One region of the Brevibacillus ruminantium genome, then DNA from elsewhere that is predicted to be linked to it. Evidence: riboswitches for the same ligand, from Rfam matches in the RefSeq annotation. Region 1 holds a riboswitch; the other holds the start of a gene.
The links. Region 1 has a riboswitch for S-adenosylmethionine ahead of NDK47_RS02975 (methionine ABC transporter ATP-binding protein). Riboswitches for the same ligand answer to the same signal wherever they lie in the genome.

Region 1 (7,741 bases):
TTGGAGCCGTGTACCTTCGCTGCATTTTTGATGTAGTAAAGCTGGTAGGCGTACTCGGCGCCCAATTTTGGATCGAGAGCACGTTTCCAGGCGTATTCAAAGTCATGTGCTGTGACCGGATCTCCATTGCTCCATTTGGAATCGCGCAGGGTAAACGTGTAGGTGAGCTTGTCGTCAGATATCTTCACATCGCTGGCGACAGAATTCATCGGTTTGGCGTTTCCGTCAAGACGGGTCAAACCGTCAAAGGTCGCGCGAACGATTGTTCCTGACGTAGCGTCCTTGGCCAAACCCGGGTCAGCCGTTGAAGGCTCACTGGTCAGATTGGCGCGGAAAATCTGCGGTCCCTTCTTTTTCTCTGGCGCCGCCTGTGAGGTCCCCGTCGCCGGCTTGTCTGCCGGTGCCGACTGACCGCCGCTGCCACCGCATCCCGCGAGTGCAGCGCTGATCACTAGCGATAGCCCCAGCGTCATTGCTGATAACTTTTTCATCTGAAAATTCCCCCTTATCTAATAAAAGTGTTGCCCCCAAAATATACCTGCAAAAAACAGGAAAGGGAATGGGCTTTGTTTAGATTTAATTAAATTTTACGAATATTTTATCTATTAATGAAAAAGTATAAACGGAATAGCTTAACTATCAAGGAAAATAAAGTCATTTTTGTCCAATCCGCGTCCCAAAAATCAAAAAAGGACCCGAATCCCATCAGGACTCGGGTACCTCCTCTGTCATGCCAAGCGTTGATCTGCATTAGAATGCAGGAACAACTGCTCCTTCATACGTATCTTCGATGAACTTTTTCACTTCTGGTGTATTCAGTGCTTTTGCCAGCTTTTGAATGGCCTCATCATCTTTGTTGTCAGGACGTGCTACCAGGTAATTCGCATACGGAGACTCTTTGTCTTCGATGAACAGCGCGTCTTTGGTTGGAACCAGTTTTGCTTCCAAAGCATAGTTGGTGTTGATCAGCGCGAGGTCGACTTCATCCAGTACGCGTGGCAGCATCGCTGCTTCAACCTCTTTGAATTGCAGGTTTTTCTTGTTTTCTACGATGTCTTTTACCGTACCGTTGATGCCTACGCCGTCTTTCAGTTTGACGAGGCCGCTCTTTTCCAACAGGGCCAGAGCGCGACCATTGTTGGTTACGTCGTTTGGCAGAGCGACAGTGGCACCGTCAGCCAGTTCATCCACACTCTTTACTTTTTTGGAGTAGGCGCCAAATGGCTCAATGTGAACAGGCACGACTTCTACCAGATCCATGTTTTGATCTTTGTTGAACTGCTGCAGATATGGAAGATGCTGGAAAAAGTTTGCATCCAGTTGTTTTTCATGTACTTGTACGTTTGGTTGAACGTAATCGGTAAATTCTTTTACTTCCAGATTGACGCCTTCTTCTTTCAGCTTGGGAGCGACGAATTTCAGAATCTCAGCCTGTGGAACAGGTGTTGCAGCGACCGTCAGTGTCACTACTTTCTGCTCTCCCTGGGAACCGTTCGCCGCAGGCGCAGGAGCTGCTTCATTTTTGCTGCCGCAAGCAGCCAGAGAAAATGCCAATACAGTGGACAATACGGAAACTACCAATTTCTTCACAGATGATTTCCCCTTTCTCTTTTTACGAACTGTTTTTTTAAGCTGATAGAACGGCTTACCTTTCTATGGACAAGATCTTATTTCCGGCTGAATTTGATCACCAAGCGATCACCCAGCGACTGCAAGATCTGAACCAACACAAGCAATATGAAGACAGTCACAATCATGACATCGGTCTGGAAGCGCTGATAGCCGTAGCGGATCGCCAAATCCCCCAAGCCCCCGCCGCCGATGACACCTGACATGGCCGTGTACGAAACGAGTGCCACTGTCGTAATGGTGATCCCGGCGATCAGACCCGGTCGCGATTCCGGCAGCAGGACGCTGCGGATAATCTGCCAGTTGGACGCCCCCATCGATTGAGCTGCTTCGATCACACCCCGGTCTACCTCACGCAGAGATGTTTCTACCAATCTGGCAAAAAACGGAGCTGCACCGATGACCAAAGGAGGGATAGAGCCTTTTACTCCGAGTGAAGTGCCGACGAGCATCTTCGTTACGGGAATCAAGAGAATCATCAAAATAATGAAAGGCACGGAACGCAAAACGTTTACGACAAAGGATGATACCGAATAAAACAAGCGGTTTTCCAGCAGTTGTCCTTTGGACGTCAGGAATAGCAGGATTCCCAGCGGAAGTCCGATAATGACCGTGAACAAGGTAGAGAACCCGAGCATGGTCAGTGTGTCAATTGAGCCCTTCCATATTTCTGTCCAATCCACATTTGTAAACGACATGCCCTATATCACCTCCACTTCCAGCCCGCGCTGTCGCAGTGTCTCGATCGCTTTGTTGTTTTGGCCCGAATTCCCGCCCAACTCGACCACGAGCTGACCGTATGGGGTGTCTTTCATCCGTGAGATGGTCCCCTGCAGGATGCTGAATACCGTCCCTGTCTCCTGCATCGTTTCAAAAAGGATCGGCTGGTAGGTTTGCTCGCCCAGGAAGGTCACGCGAAGAATCATCCGTTCGCCCGACGCTTTTTCCAGGGAAACGACTTTACGCAATTCACTGGAGTCCGCTACCTGCTCGACAAACTCCTGTGTCGTCGGATGCTGCGGCTTCAGGAACACTTCCAGAACCTCGCCGGTTTCGACGATATGTCCGCCGTCAATCACACCTACCCGATCACAGATGGAGCGGATCACATGCATCTCGTGGGTGATCAGCACGATGGTCAGTCCCAGTTTTCGGTTGATATCGAGCAAGAGAGCGAGAATAGAGTTGGTTGTCTGCGGGTCGAGAGCTGAGGTCGCCTCGTCGCAGAGCAGCACTTTGGGGTCACTCGCCAGTGCACGGGCGATGCCAACGCGCTGTTTCTGCCCACCCGACAATTGTGACGGATACTTGTCCCGATGCTCACTGAGCCCCACCAGCTCCAGCATTTCCTTAACCTTCTTATCAATTTGGTTTTTGGGCCGCTTCGCCAGTTTTAACGGAAAAGCCACATTCTCCGCTACGGTCGCGGACGACAGGAGGTTAAAATGCTGGAAAATCATCCCAATATGTCTGCGCTGCTCCTGAAGCTTGCCCTCGTCCAGTTTCGTCAGATCGACTCCATCGACGATCACTCTGCCTGATGTCGGGCGCTCCAGCAGATTGATACAGCGGATCAGTGTGCTTTTTCCCGCCCCGGAGTGTCCAATGACCCCGTATATTTCTCCCTTTTTGATCGTAAGGTCGATCCCTCGCAAAGCAGGTATCGCCTTTCCGTTGACCACGTAGTCTTTTTTCAGATCATGCAACTGTATCATCCGCTCACCTCCCGTATAAAATAAAAACCCCTTTTTCCTATACGAAAAAGGGGCTGCACCGTAATATACGATCGCATCCACCCTTCTCATCTGTACAAGATCTACATCTTGTAGGAATTGGCACCGCGCCACCCATCGAATGATCGATGAGCCGGTTGCCGGGCTTCATAGGGCCTTTCCCTCCGCCTCTCTGGATAAGAAGAATATCTACGTTAGATTCAATTAATAGAAATGTACCGTCTTGATACAAATTGGATTATATGCTATCGCGAAATAAAAAGTCAATGAGAATTTAATCCATGACTCCATTGCGGATGACCTCGGCATCTACGTGAAAGCGGAACTCCGCCTCTTGAAAACGTTTTTGCAATTCTTCATGTGAAAGCTTTCCCGCTCCCCGCACTTGAGACCGGTACCTTTCCCCAAAACCAAACGGGTCCACACCCATTTTTTGGATCTTCCGAACGACCTTCTCCAGCTCTTGTTTCAGATTTTCTGAAAGGACCTTGTCGAGTTGCTTTGTCATTTTCGGATTCTCCAGCTTTACTGGTTCCGACATCTCCAGAATGCGGGCCTTCAATTTGATTTTGACGTCAAATATCAGTGGTTTCTGGCTGACAACCTTGATGCTTGCCTTGCTGCTGATGGTGTCAAATACCAGCCGAAAATCCGTTTCTTTGTCTCCACCGGAGTTTGGCTCAAGCTCCAAGCGCTTCCGCGATGTTCTCATCTCATAGGTGGCCGTTCGATAGTTTTCATGTACCAGTTTAATAAAAAAGGCTTCCTTCGGCGGTACCCAATCGACGTACTTATCATCGCGAAACAAGGCCACTCCTTTAATCCCCACGTTTTTTCCCTTTTTCTCAAGAAGGGGAAGGTATGGATCAATGCCCTCGCCAAAATAAGTGCGTATGAATTCATGCAGTGTCGGGGATGGAATTTTATCCTGCTCGACGTTGTGCTCAATCATCCGATAGAGGTACATGCCGACGTTCCCTTTCGCTTCGAACCTGGTCGAGAGCAAATCCTTCGTCAATCCATCAAACACACACAGATAGACGCGGCTGCCGACCGAGGGGTCCCGGTACAGGGTGTCCACCAAATTGCCTACGCCCTTCTTGGCAAGCTCTACATTGTACATCACGACGCGCAGCTGCCCGCTTACCATCTCTTTATCTGACTGAAGGTTTGCTTTGTCGCGAAAGCCTTTGGTGGTCATGCTTTCGCCTGAGAGAATCTGCACCTTTTCTTTGGCCTCTGGATTGATTGTCGGGATGACCGCCGTGCCGTAGATCCGATCGTCGTTCAGCAAATCGTATCCCGATACCGTCATCAACCCCAGATCGTCAAAAATCTCCGTTTTCACACAGCCCGTCATCAGGAGTGCAAGCAATATCAGCCATACCTCCCGCCGCAGATAGCGCTCACCTCTGCATCTCCTCATGATTCGTCTCCTTTCTGTTCCGGCGCTGTTTGATCAAAACCAGCAGAAACAAGATAAAGGGGTAGTACACAGCGACGTACAAGCTGATTTTCGACATGTAATCAATGATGAAATTGATCGATTGCCTGGTGGAAAAAAACTGCATCGCGATAAAAATCACCATCATGAGAGCATACAGGACCTTTTTCTGCTTCCAGCCAAACAGTCTGTAACAGCCTTTGGAAGCAGACCAGATGTACAGCATGATGTTCGGCAGGACGATGAAGACCCACAATGAAATCCCCAAAAGTTCAAGCCGCTCCAGAAAGGGAAAGGAGACGACGGTTTTGATCATCAGCGTCGGCCAGATAGTTCGCTGGAGCTGTTCCTCGCTGAAAAAAACCAGCGTGATGACCATCACCGCGATGTAAATGATGTTCGTACACAACACGCCAAGCTGCGCACTGCGATGAATCCGCTTTTTGTCCTGAACATATGGGTAAACGATGTATAAAATCTCGTAACCCACCGAAGTAAACGCCATCACCAAAGCCCCGGCAATCAACTGCCTGAAATCAGCCTCCAAGATCGGCAGCAAATAGTACCACCGGGCATAATGAAGCGTGAAATAAAGATCAAAAAACAGCCAAATGGTAATAAAAACGGAAAGGATCACATACCCCGTGATGATGCGAATCCCGCCGAGAACTGTATAGAGGGTCAGGAACACCAGAATGATGCCCAGCAGCCAGGTAGCGAGCTGGGGAAACATCCAGGATTGGACCACTTCAATGTACCCGCGCAAAAAGATCAGTGTCATCCCGCTGAAATAGAGGATATACATCAGACTGAGCAACCTGCCGAGGAATTTTCCATAGACATCCTGATGGATGCCAAACAAATCGGCTGAAGGATACTTTTGCAGGGTGCGACAGATAACCCACACCGCGAGATGCGAAATGAGACCCGCGATGATGACGGAAATCCATGCGTCATGGCCCGCTCTGGCTGCGACCGGCCGTTGATACCCCAGCATCCCCAATCCCACTTGATTGGCGAAAATCAGAAACCCCACCATATACGGAGCGATGGTAGTTGTAAGACTGTGCTGGACATTGACCTTCATTTGTCTGATCCCGCTCCCCTACTCGTCTTCATCCAGGTTATGAATTTGGTGCGCTTCTTTCCTTCCATAGCGAAGCGGATTGCGGCTTTGAAAAATCGAGAGCCGTTTCGCCAAAAAAGAGTACGGAGCTCGGAAATAGGTGTTTTTCCAGTCACCCAAGCGAACCGGATACAGAGGGGACATATACGGCCGTCCCAGACTGGTGATTCTCAGCAGATGACTGATCAAAAAGCTCATAGCCACCATGATCCCCATCAACCCCAAAATGCCTGCCAGCACAATAACCGGGAAGCGAATGACCCGAATCGTAGACCCGATCACGTAGCTGGGCGCGATGAAGGATGACAATGCGCCAAAAGCGACGATGATAATGAGAATATTGCTCGTAATTCCCGCCTGGACGGCTGCTTGCCCAATCACAATCCCTCCCACAATCCCGATCGTTTGCCCGACCTTGGTCGGCAGTCGGGCCCCGGCCTCCCTCAGCAGTTCGATAATAATTTCCATCATGAGTGCTTCAAACAAGGGCGGGAATGGCACGCGTGCTCGCGACTGAGCCAGAGACAGCAGAAGATCAGCCGGAATCATTTCGTAGTGAAAGGTGAGCGCTGCCACATAGAGCGGCGTGAGGAGCAGGGACACCAGCATGGCTATCATTCGAAGCAGTCGGGTAAATGTACCGAGGCTCCAGCGAAAATAATAATCATCCGGAGACTCAAAAAAATGGAACAGTGCAGTGGGACCCAAAAGGACAAAAGGACTGCCTTCAATCAGAATCGCCACCTGCCCGTTCTGCAAACCATCCGCCACCCGATCCGGTCTTTCTGTCTGAAGCAGGGTCGGGAAAAGGGAGAGCTCGTTGTCCGAAATGTACTGGGAGAGCATGTTGGTGTCTATAAGCCCATCTGTCTGTAAATCCTGTATACGCTGCCGAATGGTCTGTACATTCTCAGGGTTGACGATCTCTTCCATATAAAGCAGCGCCACTTCTTGCCGAGCGCTTTCCCCGACCCAGAGCTGCTCGTGAAACAACTGGGGAGAGGTCAGGTATTTTCGGATGATCGCAATATTGGTATCCAGATCTTCAACAAATGCCTGCTGCGGCCCAAGAACATTGGTCTCGATCTCAGGTCTGGCAATGTTTCGTTTGTTTTCAGCAGCCACAGGTATCGCCAGCCCATAGGGGGCCTGGTTGACATGGATATAGACAGACCCCTTCAAGAGGTGGTTGATCACATCCTGTTGCTTGGCCAAGCGCTGGGAGGTGGGCACACCGAGATGACTCTCCACGTCTTCAATCTTCAAGGGATGGGGCGAAAGCTTGCGAAGCTCAGGCAATATCTTCGTGTAAATGAGCTTCGTGTCTGCCATGCTCTTTAGAAAATAAACGCGAACGTGCGAATCCCTCTCCTCGATGTCCTCGATGATCAGTTCTGCTGTATGGGAAAACCATTTGCGAATGATCTCGGTATTCACCCGTCCCCCTCCTTTTTGATGAAAGGATAAAGGTAGTTTTCCCACTTTTTCCGAAAACATGGCAAAAAGAAAACGACACGCTCAGCTTTGCGTGTCGTTTGGTGTTTTTTTCGTTGCTGTTGTTGAACCGGGCTCCTTATCTTCCGGAGGCGCTGGCTGGAGTGCTTCCTGGATAAACTCCTGAACCTGCTCCACATCCGGAATGAGCACCGATCCCGCTCGATGCGATTCATGAAAGGCCCCCATCGGCGGAAGCTGGTATTTGCCAGGATTTTGCGTATCCAGCGAAAGGCCCAATCCGGCCAGCTTCAGCATATCCATCGAACTGATATTGGTCTGGATGTACGGCGTCACCTGCTTCAAAATAGACGG
Region 2 (7,741 bases), 540 kb from region 1:
TAATCGACGAAGGCAAACAGCGCTCCAAACGAAATGACGCTGTGAAAAGAAGCGGAACCAAAATACCAGATGATGACTGTCAAAGCGATCTTCCAGATCAGGTCCACTGCGGGTCTGAGCAGAAGCGACTCCAGGTTGTTTTCTTTGATGCGCGTCTGGAAATACTCCTCGTTTACCTTCTCAAATTCTGCCCGGACGCCAGCCTCCCTGCGAAGCGCCTGAACGATGGTCATATTCTGGATCATTTCATTGATCGTCGCATTCAGATCGCTCAGCCGGCTGCGGATAATCGTATAGTAGCGAGAACTGTAATAGCGATAGGTAATGACCAAACCTATGAGCAGCGGTACACTCAGAAAGCAGAACAGCGCCAGCTGCGGCTGCAGGATAAACAGAGCGATCAAAATCCCGATGAGGTACACGCCGTTCTGCACAAAGGTGGCCAGAACGCTGACGTACAGCTCCCGGATTGCTTCGGTATCATTGCTGACCCGGGAGACGATTTGCCCGACCGGCGTCTTGTCAAAATAGGAGACCGGCAATTTCTGCAGATGGGTAAACAAAATCATCCGCATGCGCTGAATGATGCGCTGCGCGGTTGTTTGCAGTGTTAAGATCTGGATGTAATTGCAAAGAGCACTGAGCAAAATCAGGGCAGCGTAGCCTCCCGCCAGCAGCAGTATCGGAGGAATTTCACTGCTGTACAGAGATTTTACCTCATCTGCTGTCAACCGAATTCCCTGGACCCGGTCAATAACCTGCCCAGAGCGAACCAGCGTCGCCTCCACCCGATCTCTGCCCTCGCTCGCCGACAACGGCTCGATTCGGGGTTCTCCCTCCTCTGTCAGCTCTCGATCCAGCATGTAGTAGCTCGTTCCCTCGGTCACGATCTGGGCCCTGCTGCCCTTTTTCTCCTGGTCAGCAGGCAAAGAGCCCAGCCAGTCCTCCCTGATGTAATAGCGGTCCGCCAGCTGCACGCCGAGCTCGCTTCCTTCGGCAGTAAGCGGTTGTTGTTCAAAGCGATACCAGGTTTTATGAATCGCCAGAATATGATTGTCAATCATGACTTTGGCCAAAAAGGGGCCGGCCAGCTCCGCAGCCGTTCCGAGCAGGAGCAGAAGCAGAGCCCCGACGATCTGTTTGCGAAAAGGCAGCGCATACTCTGCCAGTCGCTTCCATACATTTTGCCCGTTCATTTCACCTTTCACCTTTCCCCTCTCTGCCCTCTAGCCTGCTGCGTCTTGTTCCATCTGCTGGCGGCGGTACTGCTGCGCATACCAGCCGTTTTCCGCCATTAACTGGTCGTGCGTTCCTCGCTCCACCACTTGACCTTCGTCCAGCACCAGAATCAACTGCGCATGCTGGACAGCAGAAAGCCGGTGGGCAGTAATGATCGTTGTTTTTCCATGCCGTTCCTCTCGCAGGTGGCGCAGGATGCTTTCCTCCGTCCGGGCATCCACTGCGGACAGGCAATCGTCCAAAATCAGGATGTCTGGTTCCATGAGAAGCGCCCGGGCAATCGAGATTCGCTGTTTTTGTCCCCCGGAGAGGGTGACGCCTTTTTCTCCCACCATCGTATCAAGACCGGCAGGGAACTGAGTCAGATCTTCTCTCATCTCGGCCAAAGAAAGCGCATGCCATACCTCTTCATTCGTTGCGTCCGGCTTACCGAATGCGACATTGGACGCAATCGTCCGGGAAAACAGCAGATGTTCTTGCGGAACGTAGGCCATTTTTCCACGCAGGGCAGACAGCGATATTTGTTCCAGGGGGTAGCCGCCTACAAGCATGGAGTCTGGAGGAATCGGAAACTGATGCAAGAGAGCGCGGCACAGTGTTGACTTCCCGCTTCCTGTCCGTCCCACGATTCCCAGCGTCTCTCCTTCCCGAAGCAAGAAGCTGATATCGGAGAGGGCGGCCTTCTCTGAACCGGGATAGTGGAAGGTGAAAGACCGTGCCTCTATCGTACTGCTCGACACTGCGTCGATCACTTGTTTCTCCTCTTTCACTTCCGGCTGCTCGGCAAAGAATTCGGACAACCGTTTGAGAGAGGCACTACCGCGCTGGAGAATGTTCATCAGCCAGCCGAAAGCAAACATCGGCCAAATCAACAGTCCGAGATACAGGTTAAAGGCAACCAGATCGCCGAGAGAAATCGCACTGGAGAAGACCAGATAGGTGCCGTATCCCAGCCCGATGAGAAAGCTGAAGCCGATAATAATCCCGATCGTCGGTTCAAACAGAGCGTCGATCCGGGAAACGCTGATATTTCGCTCCATGGTTTTTTCACTGACCCGTCGGAAGGATTCTACATCCTGCTCCTCCTGCACGAAGGCTCGCAGCACACGGACGCCGGATACCGACTGCTGAACATGATCGTTCATTTCGCCGAATGCCTCTTGTGCCAGGTAAAAGCGATCGTGGAGGAGCTTGCCGTAATACGCCGTTGACCACGCCAAAAACGGCATCGGCAAAAGCGCTGCCAGCGTCAGCTTCCAGTCGATGGCGACCATCATCACGGTAAGTGTCAGCACTGTCGCAAACAGGGAATCGACAAGCGTAAGCACGCCCATTCCGGCTGTCTGTTCAATAGCAGGGATATCATTGGTAGCCAGCGCCATGAGATCACCGGAGCGGCGCCGTGAGTAAAACGAAGGGGAGAGGATGGTCAAATGGCCAAACAGACGCTCGCGGAGTGACCGCTCCAGCATCAAGGAGCCGCCAAACAGCAGGTAGCGCCAGAAATAGCGGAGGGCATACAGCGCAAGCCCGATCAGGAGCAAGATAACAACGGTTGTAGTCAAAGCGGACATCGTGAGGGAGCCGTTGCGGATTTGATCGACCGTTTGTCCGATCAGGCGCGGCGGCCAGAGTACAAGCAAATCGATAAGAAAGAGAATAGCAATCCCGACCGCATACCTTTTCCAATATTTTCTGAAAAACCAGGACAATTGTCGCCATATTTTCACGTCGTCTGTCCCTCTCTTCCTTCATAATCGTCCTTTGGAGAAAACATGGCTCCGCCATTCCGATTGGCGGAGCCTGAGACTTCTTGCTTTAGTTTACCCAAATTTTCTTTTCAATCCAAGTTTTTCTTATTGGAGATTTAGCGCCATTCGTTGGACAGCATGCTGTAGACAGCATGGTCCACAAAATGATCGTAGAGAAACTCATTGCTTCTCATGATTCCCTCCAGAGTAAAGCCAAGCCGCTCGGGAATCGCCCTGCTTTTAGCGTTCTCCGTCGCTGCCTGGATGGTTACTCTATGCAGATTCCAGACACCGAAGACGAGGTGATCGAGATAGGCCGATACAGCCTCCGTCATCAATCCGTGACCGGAATACTGCGCGCCCAGCCAATATCCAAGAGAGGTTTTCCGGTTATTCCAGTCAATGTTATGTGCCCCCACAGTCCCAGCCAAGCGTCCGTTGTACCAGATGCCAAAGTGGGTTCCCTGGTTGCGCATATCCTGATCCAATGTGGCGGAAATAAAGCGCCCCGTATCCGCTACCGTTTTGATATGATCCAGCCACGGCAGCCACTGACGCAAATGTGCCCGGTTCGTATCCGTCAGCCAAAACATCTCCTCTGCATCTGTCAGCTCCAGACGTCTCAGAACGGCATACTCTGTCATCGGTATGACCCTCATACTTCGCTTCCCCCTCTTTCTTCATCCTCGCTGCCCTTGCCTTCACCAACTGTCAGCTATCAGCCAGGTAAGGCCTTCGCTGCCTTGTCATAAAATCCTCTTGACATGAAAAATGTTCACCAAAAGCTCCCTATGCTGAAAGTGAAATAGCGCCCCGGTGCAGGGCGCTTCTCTCTCGAACAGATCCTATGGTTTGGCTTTGCCGATTTCCTCTGGTTTGAAAATACCGGTCTCCGTTACAATCGCGGTAATATAGGCCGCTGGCGTCACGTCAAAGGCAGGATTGTACACCTGGATACCATCCGGCGCTACCTGTTTGCCGAGGCCATGTGTAATCTCTTCGGCCGGACGCTCTTCGATCGGAATCTCCGCTCCCGTCGCGGTCTCCAGATCAATCGAAGAAAGCGGAGCGGCTACGTAAAACGGAATCCCGTGAGCCTTGGCTAAAACGGCTACTCCGTAGGTGCCGATTTTATTGGCGACATCTCCGTTTGCCGCTACGCGGTCCGTTCCAACGATGACCGCCTGTACCTTGCCCTGGGCCATGACCATGGCAGCCATGTTGTCGCAAATCAGCGTAACATCAATGCCCGCCTGCTGCAGCTCATAAGCCGTCAGTCTTGCTCCCTGCAGCACCGGTCTTGTTTCATCGGCGTAAACTTTAAGATTCCAGCCGCGTTCTTTGGCCAGATAAAAAGGGGCGGTTGCCGTTCCGTAGGCTGCCGTTGCCAGCGCCCCCGGATTGCAATGCGTCAGGATGCCCATGCCGTCATTGAGCAGAGTGAGCAAATTCTCCCCGATCGTCCGGCAAACCTCTGCATCCTCGCGCTGGATGGCCAGTGCTTCGTCCAGAACTGCCGCTTTCAGGACATCTACCGGCTTTTCGCCTTCTTGGTCAATCCGGGCTTTTACGCGGTCCAGCGCCCAGAACAGATTCACTGCAGTGGGGCGCGCAGTCGCCAGGTAATCTGCTCGCTGGTGCAGCAGCTCCCGAAAGGCTCCTGCATCTGCCGCTTCAAGCTGACGTATACCCAGGTAAAGGCCATATGCTGCCGCCATGCCGATGGCCGGAGCTCCGCGCACTTGCAAATGACGGATCGCCGCCCATACTTCCTCTGCCGTTTCGATGGTAAGCACTATCGTTTCAACAGGTAAACGCGTCTGGTCGAGCAGAAGGAGTGCGTCTCCCTCCCACTTTACCGGTGCAAATACTTCACTTGATGTAGTCATGCCGTTGCTGCCTCCTGATCAAATCGTGTGGTAACATTCCGGACGATATCGGTGATATCGGTCGACTCTTCAATACTGCTGCGCTTCAGAATCAGTTCCTGTCCGATGCGCAGCGCCAGACGCTCGGCTTCCGCACGGGTCTGATCATCCTGAATGCTGTTTAGGTCTGCCACTCCCGCAAGTCCGATCACACGGCGAAGAATTTTACAGCCAGCGAACCCGGCGGTGTCCTGAATCAGCCGGTTTACATAGCTTTGCCAAAGCCCCTCTACGTGGGCGCTGCGCTCCTTCGCCTGCTTATGCCACAGCTGGACAAACTGGGAGACAAATTCATTCCAGACATCCTCCACCGTCGTCAACAGGTATTCGCGGTACTCCTCCCGTTTTCCTCTGTCAGACTGAAGTCCATGCTGACCCGCATAGTTCAGAATCAGGTTGGCGACGACAGCGCCGATATCAAAGCCGATCGGACCATAGTAGGCAAATTCCGGATCGATCACCTTGGTAGATTGCTCGGTGACAAAAATGCTGCCCGTATGAAGATCGCCATGCAGCAGCGCTTCGGCCCGGGTCAGGAAGTCCAGCTTCAGCTTGGCGATTTCCAGCTTAAGCGGCTTATTCTTCCAGATCTCCTCCACTTCTTTTTTGATCAGCGGATTGAAATTGTTGGTCGATGCATTTTCGTACGGATCGGTAAATACCAAGTCTTCCGTAATTTTGCACAATTCCGGATTCACAAATGTTTTGACAAGCGCTTTTTTCTCGTAGGGATGTGCGCCCAAGTCTGAGGTGAAGAAGAGCGTATGTGCGAGAAAGCGGCCGATTTGCTTGGCAAAATAAGGGTAGCGGTTTCCTTCGATCAAGCCTTTGCGCATCAGGATGTGATCGCTCAAATCCTCCATGACCGTCAAGGCCAGCTCCTGATCAAAGTGATATACCTGCGGGACCAGGTCAGGTACGAATTTATACTGGGTGCGCAGGGCCTCGCTTTCGATGCGGGCACGATCCAGCGTCAACGGCCACGATTCACCAACGACGCGCGCATAGGGCAGAGCCTGCTTGACAATCACGCTTTTGCCTGTGGCTTCCTCCTTGATATGGAATACCAGATTGAGGTTGCCGTCGCCGATCTCATGGGAAGTCAGGGTGGCTCCCTTTTCAAACAGCCCGGGCAATTCTTTCACATACTCTACTGCTTCTTGTTCAGTCAACGCACGATACGCCATGACTTATTCTCCTCTCCCATTATCATTTTATATATGTCCAGCGATGCCTCTTTCAACGAATCCAGACAAAACGGTCATGAGGGCGTTTTTTACATAAAAAAGACCTCTTATCCCGAAGAAAAGAGGTCGTATCGTACGCGCTATGCGTGTCGTCTCCCCCTTATCTTCCAGAATACTTTTGCTTCTGCAGGAATTAGCACCGTGCACATCGCTTTGTTTCGCTGTCAAACATGCTGACAAGCAAGCGCTGTGTCGGTTGCCGGGTATCATCGGGCCAGTCCCTCCACCTTCTCTGGATAAGGTATCCAACGTATGCAGTTTTGATTTAGTTTGAATCATACACGCGCCAATGCACGCTGTCAACACTCTTTTTTGGAAGCCGCACCGCTTTCGCCTTCGTCATCGACTTGGCTCTGCGTGTACGCGTGGCAGTTCGTTTCACCAGCTGTTTTGCTCTCCAGAGGCACTGGGGTGATTCAAATTCCACCAGTCTATTTTCCCCAGAAATGCCGCTGTAATTGAAGGCTCTTGTTTGAGCCTGAGCAGTTCTTTGGTTGCTCCCGTCACTACGACACCATAGATTTTTACGCCGTTTTCCTCGAGGTACTGATAGCGCTCCTGTATCTGCGCCCCCTCTCTTTGGAAAATCAGGCTCTCGGCAATCGACTGACTCAAGCGCTTCTGCTCCGCGAGGTATTTCATCTCCGCCACGTAGGCAGCCGTGCGGCGCTCCTCCTCCCCTCTGACGATAATCGGAACTTCCCCGAAGTCAAGACCATTTTCCGGATATCCCCAAATCTCACCCGCAGACAGTAAAACAACGCCTTCTTTTGCCATTTCATGTTTGCGTTCCTGTCCGGTATCTACTGCCAGCCAGGTCAGATCCAGGTCATAAGGCGCCAGGAATTGATAAAGCTCTCTTAGGCTCATCAAATGGTCAAAAGAGATCGCCAGCTGTGATACGGTACCCTCCGGCAATTTTTCGAGGGTAGACCACGCCGGATCACGCCGATATGAGTGATCCTGCGAAGGAGTGTTTTCCAGCGGGAAGAGAAAGAATAAGTGTTTCTCGCGGAAGCCGTTATTCCAGACAGGCCGGGCTGAAACCTTGTAGAGCACATTGGTCGTTTCAAAGCTCCCCACCCGCTGCCTATCTCCTCCGATCCGCTCCCGCATTTCCATTTGAATTTTGCCGTACAAAAGACCGACCTGCGCACCACTGCTCCCCACTTCAATTCCCGGCTGGGTAAAGTTGACCAAATCTTTGGAGACACGATAGGTCTCATCGTAGAGGGAGCGGCCAATCCAGAAATTCACGAGCCATGCCGCAATCCCGATCAACAGAGAAATTCCCACCGTATAGGCTGCATTTGAGAGCCTGCTTTTCCACTTCCCCCGGCGGATGATCGCGCGCTGCTTGTCTTCAGGCAAGCTCTCCAACAAGGATTTGTCACTTCCTTTTTCCAAGGGTTCTTCCTCTCCGAGCAGTAGCTCTTCCAATCTCTCGGCATACTCCGGATCATCGGCTAGGCGCTGCCGCAGCTCTGCTTCTTCCTGCGCGCTCAGCTCGCCGCGCAGATACGCCAAGAGCATCTCTTCCCGCTCCCTATTCATCCTGTCCGCATCTGTCATCCTG

Region 2: another riboswitch for S-adenosylmethionine. It lies ahead of mtnK (S-methyl-5-thioribose kinase); the one in region 1 lies ahead of NDK47_RS02975 (methionine ABC transporter ATP-binding protein).

Annotation. Positions count from the first base shown of each region.
Region 1 covers NZ_CP098755.1:567,157-574,897, reverse strand. Annotated here, with positions in the region: gene NDK47_RS02990 (peptide ABC transporter substrate-binding protein) at 1-491, opposite strand, end outside; gene NDK47_RS02985 (MetQ/NlpA family ABC transporter substrate-binding protein) at 751-1,590, opposite strand; gene NDK47_RS02980 (methionine ABC transporter permease) at 1,668-2,327, opposite strand; gene NDK47_RS02975 (methionine ABC transporter ATP-binding protein) at 2,331-3,344, opposite strand; SAM riboswitch class I at 3,428-3,545, opposite strand; gene NDK47_RS02970 (Ger(x)C family spore germination protein) at 3,637-4,788, opposite strand; gene NDK47_RS02965 (GerAB/ArcD/ProY family transporter) at 4,769-5,893, opposite strand; gene NDK47_RS02960 (spore germination protein) at 5,912-7,369, opposite strand; gene NDK47_RS02955 (LCP family protein) at 7,451-7,741, opposite strand, start outside.
Region 2 covers NZ_CP098755.1:1,107,689-1,115,429, reverse strand. Annotated here, with positions in the region: gene NDK47_RS05390 (ABC transporter ATP-binding protein) at 1-1,196, opposite strand, end outside; gene NDK47_RS05385 (ABC transporter ATP-binding protein) at 1,227-2,969, opposite strand; gene NDK47_RS05380 (GNAT family N-acetyltransferase) at 3,107-3,649, opposite strand; gene mtnA (S-methyl-5-thioribose-1-phosphate isomerase) at 3,836-4,879, opposite strand; gene mtnK (S-methyl-5-thioribose kinase) at 4,876-6,105, opposite strand; SAM riboswitch class I at 6,263-6,408, opposite strand; gene NDK47_RS05365 (anti-sigma factor) at 6,544-7,737, opposite strand; gene NDK47_RS05360 (sigma-70 family RNA polymerase sigma factor) at 7,712-7,741, opposite strand, start outside.